DNA from 3 places in the uncultured Brevibacterium sp. genome. Region 1 is predicted to be linked to each of the others. Evidence: predicted binding sites of a transcription regulator. Region 1 holds the regulator's gene; each other region holds the start of a gene.

Region 1 (4,355 bases):
CCCCCAGTTCTGGCACGCGGACCCGCCTGGCCTGTAGCGTGGCGGCGGTGAGGACGTTGGACCACTTGGCAGCCATCTTGTGAGCCTTTTTGGCTGGCCAGTCTGCAATGCTCCGTTGCGCGGCCCACGGGATCACCGCGTCCACGCCTACTTCGGTGGCGGCTTCGATCGCTTGAATGTCTCGGTCGTTCTTGGCTAGGGCCTGCACAAGAACTAGCCGAGGTCGTTGCTGGGGTTCCTCCGTCACCTCCGTGATGCTGAGCGTCAGGGACTCCGAGGTGCCCTCCTGGATGGTGCCCCGGAGGCGCACCCCAGTGCCGTCGATGAGTTCGAGTTCTTCTCCCGCACCCATGCGGCGCACGCGCACTGCGTGGCCGGCGACCTCGGGACCCACCGTGATGGTCCCGCTGGCACCCGCCAAGGGTGTCTCCGTGAGAAAAACCGGAAGTGTCACAGGTTAAACCGGTCGCGTAGACGGCTAAACGGTCCGCGGTGGGTGTTGCCCAGTTTGACGTCCGGGTTGGTTTCACCGCGCATGGTGGCGAGCTGTTCCAGGAGTTCGCGCTGTTTGGCGTCGAGCTTGGACGGCACTTCGACGTTAATAGTCACCAGCAGGTCGCCACGGGACGAGCGACGCAGACGCCCCACTCCCAAACCAGCCAGGGTCTCGATGGTTCCCACCTGCGTTCCCGGCGCGATTTCGAGTTCGCGTTCACCGTCAAACGTCTCAAGACTAATGGTGGTTCCCAGGGCTGCTGCGGTCATCGGAATCGTGACCGTGGCACGCAGGTCGTCGCCGTCGCGGGTAAAGACCGGGTGTTCGCGGATGGCCACTTCGAGGTGCAGGTCGCCAGCGGGACCTCCACCGGGTCCTACTTCACCGCGACCGGACAGCAGAATGCGGGTGCCGTCCTTCACACCGGCTGGGATCTTGACCGACAGGGTCTCTTCAGCACGCACGCGTCCGTCGCCGTTACACGACTGGCACGGGTCAGCAATGATGGTTCCGTAACCACCACAGTTGTTACATGGCTGGTTGGTGACCATCTGCCCCATGAGCGTGCGGGTCATCCGCTGCACGGAACCTTGTCCGTTACACAGCGAACAGGTCTGTGGCGAAGTCCCGGGGCGGGTTCCGTCGCCGTGGCACGTGTCGCACAGTTTGGCGGTCACTACCGAAACGTCTTCCGTTCCACCGAACACGGCGGTCTTCAAGTCGATCGACACGCCCACCAGCGCATCGCGACCTGGGCGTTTGCGCGACGCCGGCCCTGGTTGGGCACCTGCCCCACCGCCAAAGAAGGCGTCGAACAGGTCCGAGAAGCCACCGAACCCCGACGCTCCCGGCTGGCCGTATTCGCCACCACCGGCGTCGTAGTTGCGTCTCTTCTGCGGGTCAGACAGGACCTCATAGGCAACCGAGACCGCTTTGAACTCATCGTCGTGGCCGGGGTTGACGTCCGGGTGGTACTTACGTGCGAGCTTGCGGTAGGCCTTCTTAATTTCCTCAGCACTCGCGTCGCGGGCAACACCCAGGGTTTCGTAGTGATCGCTCACGTGTGTCCTCATCTAGTTGTGGGTTGAAAAATCTACTTGTCCAAAATGACCGTAATGTAGCGCGAAACCGCGCGCACGGCCGCAATCGTGGTGGGATAGTCCATGCGGGTGGGTCCCAGCACGGCCAGGGAGGCGCGGGAATCCTCAGTTCCGTAGTTGCTTGCAATGACCGAGGTGGTCGCCAGGGACTCCGGGTTTTCGTGCCCAATGCTCACGCTGACTCCATCGGCACTCATGTGGGCGAGGAGCTTGAGCAGAACCACCTGTTCTTCAAACGCCTCAAGGAGCGGGGCTACGTGTTCGTAGATCCCGCCCGAGGAGCGTGCCAGGTTGGCCGTTCCCGCCATCACCAACCGCTCTTGCCTGCGTCCCGAGGCCAACTCGGCAACGACCTCGGCGACGGTTGCCGCAGGGGCAGCCAGCGTTGCGGGGACGTCCAGAACCCGCAGGGCTGGTGCCACATCGTCGAGCGCCCGCCCGTCCAACACGCTGTTAAACAGGGTGCGCAAGGTGCCCAGTTCAAACTCGTCGATGCCCGTGCGCATCTCCACGATGCGCTGATCCACCTGACCGGAATCGGTGATGAAAACGACCAGCAGACGGTTGGCACCTAAGTCCACGAGCTCGAGGTGGCGGAACTTTTCGCGCGAACGCACCGGATACTGGATGACGGCGACCTGCGAAGTGAGGTCCGCCAGCAAGCGCACGGTGCGCTCCAGCATGTCTTCAATGTCGACGGGGTGGGACAGAATCCGCGAGATCGCACGACGCTCAGCAACCGAAAGTGGCTTGATTTCGTCGATCGTGTCAACGAACTTGCGGTAGCCCTTGTCGGTGGGAATGCGGCCGGCCGACGTGTGCGGTTGAGCAATGAGACCCTGTGCCTCTAACGCGGCCATGTCGTTGCGAATCGTGGCGGGTGAAACACCCAAGCTGTGGCGCTCCACCAGCGCTTTGGAGCCCACGGGTTCCTTGGTCGCAACGTAGTCTTCGACGATTGCGCGCAAGACACGACTTCGCCGATCGTCGTTCACGAATCCCCCTCCACTGGCACTCTAGGTCGTCGAGTGCCAATTCTACGCCGGGGTGACAGCGGAACCAAACGCCCTCTAGGGTAATGGGGTGATGAACTACGGATCAGACGTGTTATCCGGCGGGCCACGCTCCCACCGACGCCCCACCTCGCGGAAAGTCCCGGCTCAACGTGGCCTGGTCGTTGAAGAAGTGAGCACCGGGTTTGTTGGCGCAATTCTGGGAATCGAAAAAGCCCCCGGCGGATTCGCGGTCAGACTAGAAGATCGCAACGGTCACGTGCAAAGTTTCCCCCTGGGCCCAGGATTTTGGATCGACGGCAAACCAGTCGAACTCACCCGCCCCACGGCCACTGCACCTACCCGCCCGCAGCGGACCGCCTCGGGATCCGTAGCCGTTCCCGGTGCCCGCGCCCGCGTGGCACGCGGCTCTCGCATCTGGGTCGAAGGAAAACACGACGCACAACTCGTCGAAAAAATCTGGGGCGACGACCTGCGCATCGAAGGCGTGGTCGTCGAAGAACTGGGCGGACTGGACGACCTCGAAGAGAAACTGGCACAGTTCCAACCCGACTCTTCGCATCGCGTGGGCGTTCTGGCCGACCACATCGTGTCCGGGTCAAAGGAAACCCGCATCGCTCAACACGTGCAGGAACGGTTTGGGCCAGTTGTTCACGTGATTGGGCACTCGTTCATCGACATTTGGCAAGCCGTGAAACCACAGTGCGTGGGCATTCAAGGATGGCCCACCGTGCCACGCGGGGAGGACTGGAAAACAGGCGTGTGCCGCAGGCTGGGATGGCCCCACACCGAGCCGGGCGACACGGGACGCGCGTGGGCACACATTTTGTCGCGGGTGAACACGATCGCCGACCTAGACCACTCACTGTCCGGCCGAGTTGAAGAACTCATCGACTTTGTCACCGTTGACCCTTGAGCAGTAAATCTTGACACACATAACGGGATCCCTTTCTTCACATTCACGCGCATAAAGTAGATACTGAAATAGAGAACGTTCTTATCCTCTAGGAGAAAAATGACGAATCCCCACGGATCTGACGGCCCACCGAGCTTCGGTTCGAACCCAACCGGAGGTTTCGGGTCATCGCCTGCCTCCAACAACTCCAACGCCGAGGCACCAAAGGCTCCGGAAGCCCCCAAGGCTCCTGAAGCTCCCAAGTCGGCAGACGCTCCTGCGAATGGCGACGCGTACGGCGAGCCAAAACAGCAGCCAAAGTACGAACAGCCCACATACGAGAGCGCAAACCAGAGCGCACCGCAGTACGGAAACACTGGGCAGAGCCAGCCATACGGGAACACCGAGCAGGGTCAGCCATACCCACAGGCTCAGCCTGCGGATGCCGAGCTCCCCGAAAACGCATACGGACCAGGATCCGAATCCTACTGGAACTCCAGCAATGACGACCGCACCATGGGTCTCCTAGTACACATCTTGGGTATCCTCACCTGCGTAGTCGGACCTGCAATCCTGTACGTGATCAAGAAGGACGAATCACCGTTTGTGCGTCACCACGCAGCGCAGTCCCTCAACTTCCAAATCACGGTGCTGCTCGCGCACTTCGTCGCTGGAATTTTGTCGTTCATTGCAATTGGAGGGTTCCTCACACCGCTGATCTTCATTGGCTCACTGGTCTTTGAGCTCTTGGCACTTATGAAAGCCAAGGACGGCCAGGGCTACAAGATTCCTGTAGCAATCCCGATCTTCAAGTAAGCAATAGGTATTGCAGATTCAGCGCCTGTAGACCG
Region 2 (4,355 bases), on a different contig from region 1:
CGAAGCCTTTGGCAGGTATTTCTTGCTTGAGTGTGTCGTTGACGTGGAAAAGCAGTTCGTTGGCTGGTTCGCGTGCGTGCTCGTATTTGCCATTGGAAGGCGCCCAGTCGACCTTGGAGAACATGTGCATTTTCCCGCCACGAATGCACATGGAAACTGCGTCAGCGTGTTCGGTCTCAACGACGTTGCGTTTACCGATTTTGGGTACGTCTGCGCGAAGCCCGGTGGCGTCGGCGCCACAGACGGGTGCAGATGAAGCGGTGTAGGTATTGTCAGTTGGGGTGGCGTGGGCTACGGTGCCCAGCGCTGATGCTATGAGAGCGACAGAGGTGGCGAATCCCGCCACAGCACGACCAAGAAACAGCACAGTTTCGTCTTTCTATCTCTATTGTGTTTTCCTCCCAAACAGTAAAAATGAAACGCCGTAATGTCATAGCTTTATGTAAATATACGTGCATATGCGGGGTGAGTGACGGCAGACAAAAATCGGGCCTCAAGCATGATGCTTGAGGCCCGATTTTCTAGAAGTGACGTTTACTTGTCGTCTTCGTCGTCTTCTTCCTGCTTCTCAACGACCAGCGTTTCGGTGGTGAGAACCAGTGCTGCGATGGATGCAGCGTTACGCAGTGCCGAACGGGTCACCTTGACTGGGTCAATGATTCCCTGAGCGATCAGGTCACCGTATTCGCCGGTTGCGGCGTTGTATCCCTGTCCTGCTTCCAGTTCAGCAACCTTCGATGCAACGACGTAGCCGTCCTGTCCAGCGTTTTCTGCAATCTGGCGCAGTGGCTGAACGATTGCACGGCGAACGATGTTTACACCGGTTGCAGCGTCGTGGTCCTTGCCCAGGTCGTTGCCGTCAAGGACCTTAGCTGCGTGGATCAGAGCGGATCCACCACCAGCGACCACGCCTTCTTCGATGGCTGCGCGGGTAGCGGAAACAGCGTCTTCGACACGGTGCTTACGTTCCTTGAGTTCGACCTCGGTAGCGGCACCCACCTTGATCACTGCAACACCGCCGGCCAGCTTGGCCAAACGTTCCTGCAGCTTCTCCTTGTCCCATGACGAGTCAGTGTTCTCGATTTCGCCACGGATCTGGGCGGTGCGAGCGTCAACGTCGTCCTGCGATCCTCCACCGTCGACAACAGTGGTGTTGTCCTTGGTGACGGTGATGGTGCGGGCGGTACCCAGCTGGTCCAGGGTGACCTGGTCGAGCTTCATACCCATGTCAGCGGTAATGACCTGTCCGCCGGTGAGGATTGCGAGGTCTTCAAGGATCGCCTTGCGACGGTCACCGAATCCGGGAGCCTTCACAGCGGCGACGTTGAGGATTCCACGGATCTTGTTGACAACCAGGGTGGACAGCGCTTCGCCTTCCACGTCCTCGGCAACAATAAACAGTGGCTTGCCGGCCTGCTGCACCTTTTCCAGAACAGGGAGCAGATCCTGAATGTTGGAGATCTTGCCCTGGTGGATCAGGATGTATGGGTCTGACAGAACTGCTTCCTGACGGTCGGCGTCGGTCACGAAGTATGGCGACAGGAAGCCCTTGTCGAACTGCATACCTTCAGTGAACTCAAGCTCAACCGAGGACGCCTGTGATTCGTCGATCGTGATGACGCCGTCTTTGCCAACCTTGTCGAAGGCTTCTGCGATCAGTTCACCGATTTCAGGTGACTGAGCTGAAAGCGCTGCAACGTGTGCGATCTCTTTTGAGTCAGCAACTTCGCGAGCGATTTCCTTGAGGCGTTCTTCAACTGCGTCAACAGCTGCTTCAACGCCAGCCTTCAGCTGTCCAGGAGCTGCGCCGGCTGCGACGTTGCGCAGACCTTCGTGTACGAGTGCCTGAGCCAAAACGGTTGCGGTGGTGGTTCCGTCACCGGCAACGTCGTTTGTTTTGGTGGCAACTTCTTTTGCCAGCTGAGCGCCCAGGTTTTCGTATGGGTCGTTGAGTTCGACTTCACGTGCGATGGTCACACCATCGTTGGTGATTGTGGGTGCGCCCCACTGCTTGTCAAGAACAACGTTGCGACCGCGTGGGCCCAGTGTCACTTTGACGGTGTCAGCCAGAACGTTTACACCGCGTTCAAGTGCCTTGCGAGCGTCGTCATTGAACTGCAAAGTTTTAGCCATTTTTCACTTCCTTCTAATGAGTGTGAGTGCGTGAAGGTGTGATTAGCCGATTACTGCGAGAACGTCGCGAGCCGAGAGCACCAGGTATTCAGCACCCTGGTACTTCACTTCGGTTCCGCCGTACTTGGAGTAGATGACCTTGTCGCCGACGTTCACGTCAACAGGTACACGGTTTCCGTTGTCTGCAACGCGACCGGGGCCAACTGCGACAACTTCGCCTTCCTGTGGCTTTTCCTTAGCGGTGTCTGGGATAACCAGGCCGGAAGCAGTGGTCTGTTCTGCTTCGAGCTGACGGATTACGATGCGGTCTTCGAGTGGCTTGATAGCTACCGACATGTGACAGTCTCCTTTTGAGTCTGTGTCGAGATGTGTTTTGTGTGCTCTTTGGGCAAGCTCGCTCAATGTTGTTCGTCGTCGCGGGTGCCGAATCAGCATCAAGTTTTAGTGCATCTTGCCGGTGTCTCTAGGTGCCGCCGAGTGCGACACTCACCTCACCGTACGGTTAGCACTCGCATTGCCCAAGTGCTAATTGAAACTCTATTCCGCAGTTGGCACTCTTTCAACTCGAGTGCCAATTTTTCATAAGCCTTGAGCGAATTTTCAGCTCAGGGTTTCAACTCCCACGGACCGACTGCACGCACTGCGTTCGCGGTAACACGTTCGGCCAGCTCTTCTTCGCTGACTCCGCGCACCTGGGCAAGAGTCCGCACCACATGCGCAACCATATACGGCCCGCCAGGCTTTCCTCGGTGAGGGTGCGGGGTCAAAAACGGCGCGTCGGTTTCTGTCAGCAACAGGTCAGGCGGGACGACCTCGGCGGCTTCCCTCAACCCGTGCGCATTCTTAAAGGTGACGTTGCCAGCGAAGGAGCAGAAGATCCCCAACTTGCCCGCTTCCCTCGCCATGTCAGCGTCGCCGGAAAAGCAGTGCAGAATGGTGCGGTCGGGAACACCTGTGTCACGCAGAACCCGGAAGACATCCGCGTGTGCTTCACGGTCGTGGATCTGGAGCGTCAGCCCGTTCCTCTGCGCGATCTCAATGTGCGCCCTAAACGACTCTTCCTGCGCTTTCATATCGCGCGCGGAATCGGCATCCGTGCGAAAGAAATCAAGCCCGGTCTCCCCCACTACGCGCATGCGCTCATGGGACGTGACCAGCTCTTCAATTTCGTCCAGCGACTCTTCCAAGATGCCGGCCCGCGCCAGCCGAGGTGCTTCGTTGGGGTGGATCGCAACCCCGCCCAACATCCAGTCGCGGCCAGCCTGCGCTTGCTCCTCCACCACGCGAGCCGTCCACCGGGCCGCACCCATTTCGCACCCGATTTGCACCACCCTGGTCACACCAGTGGCCATTGCGGTGTCATAGAAGAAGTCCAATGGTGGGAACGTTTCGTCCTCTTCGGGCTCGACCTCCGGAGCAGGCTCACCGGACTTGATGGGACCGCGAGCGCCCGTACACATGTCCAGGTGCGTGTGCGTGTCCACGGCCGGAACCGCGAGTGGTTCAGGTACCGGTGGGTATTCGCCAGCAGCACGAGATGCCATTACTTGGCGCCTCCTGCAGTCCCGGTGTCACCTTCGTTCGGGGCTTCGTACCGTGGGAACACGGGTGCCGGTGCGGGCAGTTCCGTTCCGGCTGGCAACCATTGGCCGAGGTCATTGAACGTCCGCGCGTCCGCGTGAACTCCCAGCTGGGTGAGGACCTTGCTGGTGGATTCCGGCATGACTGGTTGAGCCAGAATCGATACCCGGCGCAGGACTTCGAGCGTGACGTAGAGGACCACACCCATGCGGTCCGGGTCGGTTTTCTTCAGCTTCCACGGCTCTTGAGCCGAGAAGTATCGGTTCGTTTCTTCTAGCACTCGCCACAGCGCTTCCACGTAACGGTGCAGTTCCTGTACGTCGACGAACGCTGTGACACGTTCCAACAGGCCGTCGGTGCGCGCAAGCAGAGCACGGTCGTCGTCCGTCAGATCAGCTTCACCCACCTCGGGCACGACTCCGCCCAGGTTCTTAGCGATCATGGACGTGGAACGCTGAACCAGGTTGCCGTACTCATTAGCCAGGTCTGCGTTTTTGCGCGCAATGATCGACTCGGCTGAGTACGAGCCATCCTGGCCGTAGGAGATTTCGCGAAGCAGGAAGTAGCGGAGCGTGTCCAGGCCAAATGCGTCAATGAGGTCGTACGGGTCAACGACGTTACCCACTGACTTGGACATCTTT
Region 3 (4,355 bases), on a different contig from region 1:
CCCTTAATGATGGTGAGAACTCCACCCAGCATCGCTAAAGACAACATGACCACACGGGAAAACTGCACCGGAACCTTACGCGAACCGAAATCACCGACCACCTGGCCAACTAACAACGCGGCAACCACGCCGAGCCACACCTCGGGAGCCAACTGCGGCCACGCAGACTCCTCCAGGACTAGTTTGCTCGCAACCGACGCCATCCCAATCGTGATGAAAACCGGCTGGATGGATGCAGCGAAAGCGATCTGTTGCCACCGTGTCAGCACGGCGTAGGAACTCAAGAACGGCCCGCCCATGCCGGCCGACGCGTTCATGACCCCCGCACCGGCACCAAACAAGAATGCGTTGCGCGAACAAAACTTGATGGGGTCGAAGATTCGGCTCAAATACAGCGACGTAGCAAGAGAGCCCACAATCAACACACCGATGAACACGTGGAGCCAGGAGCTGGGCATACTGTTTGCGAGCAAGGCACCCGGGAACGTACCAGCAAGCGCGCCCGCGATGAGCACACCCGACTGCTTCCAGTGGACATTTCGCCACGTTCGAGCGAACACAATGACGGACGACAAAGCGCCCAAGATATTCACCAGCACAACGCCCGGAATTGGGGCGAGAACGAGAACAATGAATGGCCCGGAGACCAGCGCAAAACCCATGCCTGCCATCCGCTGTAAGAGTGCGCCCACAAAGGCGGTGCTACAGATCACAAAAATGGCAAGAGCCATTCGCCCACTGTAGCCCAATGTGGCCCTCTACCGAGCGGTAGAGGGCCACATCTGAGACGAGCGGTTACGGACTAGAAGTCCATGCCACCCATACCACCAGTTGGGTCAGCAGGAGCCGCAGGTGCAGGCTCAGGCTTGTCAGCCACAACTGCTTCGGTGGTGAGGAACAGACCTGCAATCGATGCAGCGTTCTGCAGTGCTGAACGCGTCACCTTAACAGGGTCGTTAATTCCTTCAGCAAGCAGGTCGACGTATTCGCCGGTTGCTGCGTTCAGGCCGTGGCCGTCTTCCAGACCGCGGACCTTTTCAGCTACGACGCCAGGCTCCAGACCTGCGTTCGTTGCAATCTGCTTGAGAGGAGCGTCAATAGCGACCTTCACAATGTTGGCACCGGTTGCTTCGTCACCTTCAAGCGACAGAGTGTCGAATGCCTTCTTGCCTGCCTGGATCAGAGCAACACCACCACCGGCGACGATACCTTCGTCAACGGCTGCCTTAGCGTTGCGGACAGCGTCCTCAATGCGGTGCTTACGTTCCTTGAGCTCAACCTCGGTAGCAGCCCCAGCCTTGATGACTGCGACACCACCAGCGAGCTTTGCCAGACGCTCCTGGAGCTTCTCGCGGTCGTAGTCGGAGTCGGAGTTTTCGATCTCCTGGCGGATCTGAGCTACGCGACCAGCAATCTCGTCGGAGTCTCCGGCACCTTCCACGATCGTGGTTTCGTCCTTGGTGACAACAACCTTGCGTGCGGTACCCAGAAGGTCCAGGGTCGCGTTTTCGAGCTTGAGGCCAACTTCTTCCGCAATGACCTGACCACCGGTGAGGATCGCGATGTCAGCCAGCTGAGCCTTGCGGCGGTCACCAAAGCCAGGAGCCTTAACAGCAACCGACTTGAAGGTTCCGCGGATCTTGTTCACAACCAGAACTGCGAGTGCTTCACCTTCGACGTCTTCTGCGATGATCAGCAGAGGCTTACCGGACTGCTGGATCTTCTCCAGAACCGGCAGAAGGTCCTTCACGTTCGAGATCTTGGAGTTGACGATCAGGATGTATGGGTCTTCGAGAACCGTTTCCTGACGCTCGGCGTCGGTGACGAAGTATCCGGAGATGTAGCCCTTGTCGAAGCGCATACCTTCAGTGAGCTCAAGCTCAAGACCAAAGGTGTTGGATTCTTCAACGGTGACAACGCCTTCTTTACCGACCTTGTCGATAGCTTCGGCGATCAGTTCACCAATTGCAGGGTCACCAGCCGAAATACCAGCGGTAGCAGCGATCTGCTCCTTGGTTTCGACGTCCTTAGCGGTTTCGAGAAGAACCTTGGTGACTGCTTCGACAGCCTTTTCGATTCCGCGCTTGAGGCTCAGTGGGTCAGCACCGGCTGCGACGTTACGCAGACCTTCACGAACCAGAGCCTGAGCGAGAACGGTAGCGGTAGTCGTACCGTCACCAGCGATGTCGTCAGTCTTCTTCGCTACTTCCTTAACCAGCTCGGCGCCGATCTTTTCGTAAGCGTCTTCGAGCTCGATTTCCTTAGCAATGGAGACACCGTCGTTGGTAATCGTCGGTGCGCCCCACTTCTTTTCCAGCACAACGTTGCGACCGCGAGGTCCCAGCGTCACCTTGACTGCATCAGCCAGGGTGTTCAAACCAGTCTCGAGGCCACGACGAGCTTCTTCGTCAAATGCAATGAGCTTTGCCATAGTGGCGAGCATCCTCCCTGTGCGGGTGGCTTATTTTCACGTCATACAGAGCCCGCGACGGCGGGGTTTATCTAACCGATTCCCTTCTTCGGTTTAACAAACCCTCATCTGCACTCAGTGCTTGCCACGTCTAGATTTAGCACTCTCCACCATCGAGTGCAAATACAGAACGCCTGAGGCGCCCGAAAGTCGATGAGAATCGCGTTTAGAGGGGCGTAACAGCTTCAGCCTGCGGGCCCTTGTCACCCTGTCCTACGTTGAACTCAACCTGCTGGCCTTCTTGCAGTGAACGGTATCCATCCATCTGGATCTCCGAGTAGTGCACGAAGATGTCTTGGTCGCTGTCGTCAACGGTGATAAACCCGTAGCCCTTTTCAGCGTTGAACCACTTGACCGTTCCCTGCGTCATTGTCATCTCCAACTGTGTATTGCTTCGCTGCGTACGTGTAGCACTCCCGATACTACAGAGGTTTAACCAATGTTTTTGCAGGTCGCAGCGTATTTATGCCCTGTTAGCTCCACACATTTGCGCCCATATATCCAAAGGAAATATCGCCAAAAACGCAAAACAACACAAAGACCCTAATTTCTCACGCAGATGCGACACATAGCGTCGATCCTCGTAGGAAAATGCACAGAAAAAATTTTTCAACACGGCGTGTGCAATAACCGCACATGACCCACGCGTTTATTCGCTAACGCCGGCTTCTTCACCGGACTGGTCACCAGCGCCACCGTCGGATCCACCATTAGACCCATCGCCAGCGTCGCTCCCATCACCGCCGCCACCGTCGGCTTCGCCACCGGACTGATCGCCACCGTCGGATCCACCACCGGACCGGTCACCAGCTCCACCGTCAGAGCCGTCAGGTTGGTCGTTTCCTCCACCACCGGAGTCACGACCAGCCCCGCCGGACCTGTCGCCAGAACGACCACCGGAGTCACGACCAGACCTGCTACGGGATTTGCCGCCAGAGCGATCACCAGAGTCGCGACCAGCCCCACCGGACCTGTCGCCAGAACGACCGCTGGATCCACTTCCAGATCCGCCACCTGTGCGACTATTGGCCACCCCGTCACTGTCTTCACCGGCATCCTCGCCAGATCCACTACTCGCCTCGTCAGAGGGCTCTTCCGAACCCGCGTTCTTGGCAATATCCGAGTTCAGCAAAAGCGTGATGTCGGTGCTGTATTCGGAGCTGGACTCGACTTCTTCTACTCCGATGAGTTCGGCCAGCTCTTTGGCTTCTTCCTCAAAGTCGTCCGCGTAGTACACCACCGACGTCGACGAAGCTGACCGTCCAGGCTCCGTCTTGACATCCTTCCACCCGGCGTCTTCGATCTTCTTTGCGATCTCTTTTTCAGCGCCGGTCACACCAGATGCGTTGAGCACCTGCACAGTGCCCGAGTGCTCCTTGACATCGACCGTAGTTTCGGTTGGTGCTGGTGTTTCGGTTTCGCTGTTTGCTGGCTCAGCCGTCTGTTCTTCGGGGTCAACGGCAGAAGAACCAATGATCCGCACTGCGCCGATCACGAGCACAAGAGCGACGACCGCCAGAACGGCAATAAGCGAAATCGCTGCCGTCTGACTCATACCACTCGATTGGCGACGGTGCGCTCCCTTTCGCCCCGAAGGAACGATGGAGTCGAATTCGTCTCGTGGGTATTTGGTCATGTTTTAACGGGCCATCCTCTGTGCTCGATCACGCTGGCGTCCGTCCCGGATTCGACGGAGACGTTTGATCAAAATAGGGTCTTGCTCATACGCGTGCGGGTTATCCAAAAGTGAGTTCAGAATCTGGAAGTATCCGGTCGAGCTCATGTTGAACTGTTCTCGGATCGCGTGCTCCTTGACACCACCAAGAGTGTGCCACTGCCGCTCGAATTCGAGCACCTTCTGCTCGAGCTCACTTAGCTTCTCAGA

What was found. The regulator HrcA, encoded in region 1, represses chaperone genes, less so after heat shock. The targets are predictions, from matches to a motif close to TTNGCACTCGNNNNNNNCGAGTGCNAA.
Region 2: the regulator HrcA is predicted to act here: its motif matches at 2,636-2,662, upstream of groES (co-chaperone GroES).
Region 3: the regulator HrcA is predicted to act here: its motif matches at 2,568-2,594, upstream of groL (chaperonin GroEL).

What each region holds. Positions count from the first base shown of each region.
Region 1 is NZ_CAMIMF010000119.1:116-4,470, forward strand. It holds partial or broken gene Q0Q28_RS10360 (RsmE family RNA methyltransferase) at 1-421, opposite strand, end outside; gene dnaJ (molecular chaperone DnaJ) at 451-1,557, opposite strand; gene hrcA (heat-inducible transcriptional repressor HrcA) at 1,590-2,591, opposite strand; gene Q0Q28_RS10375 (DUF3097 domain-containing protein) at 2,683-3,525, shown strand; gene Q0Q28_RS10380 (DUF4870 domain-containing protein) at 3,625-4,320, shown strand.
Region 2 is NZ_CAMIMF010000027.1:8,353-12,707, reverse strand. It holds gene Q0Q28_RS05025 (choice-of-anchor M domain-containing protein) at 1-367, opposite strand, end outside; gene groL (chaperonin GroEL) at 535-2,133, opposite strand; gene groES (co-chaperone GroES) at 2,176-2,469, opposite strand; gene Q0Q28_RS05010 (TatD family hydrolase) at 2,739-3,677, opposite strand; gene metG (methionine--tRNA ligase) at 3,677-4,355, opposite strand, start outside.
Region 3 is NZ_CAMIMF010000021.1:23,773-28,127, reverse strand. It holds gene Q0Q28_RS04390 (sulfite exporter TauE/SafE family protein) at 1-731, opposite strand, end outside; gene groL (chaperonin GroEL) at 803-2,431, opposite strand; gene Q0Q28_RS04380 (cold-shock protein) at 2,637-2,840, opposite strand; gene Q0Q28_RS04375 (LytR C-terminal domain-containing protein) at 3,120-4,106, opposite strand; gene Q0Q28_RS04370 (DUF3263 domain-containing protein) at 4,110-4,355, opposite strand, start outside.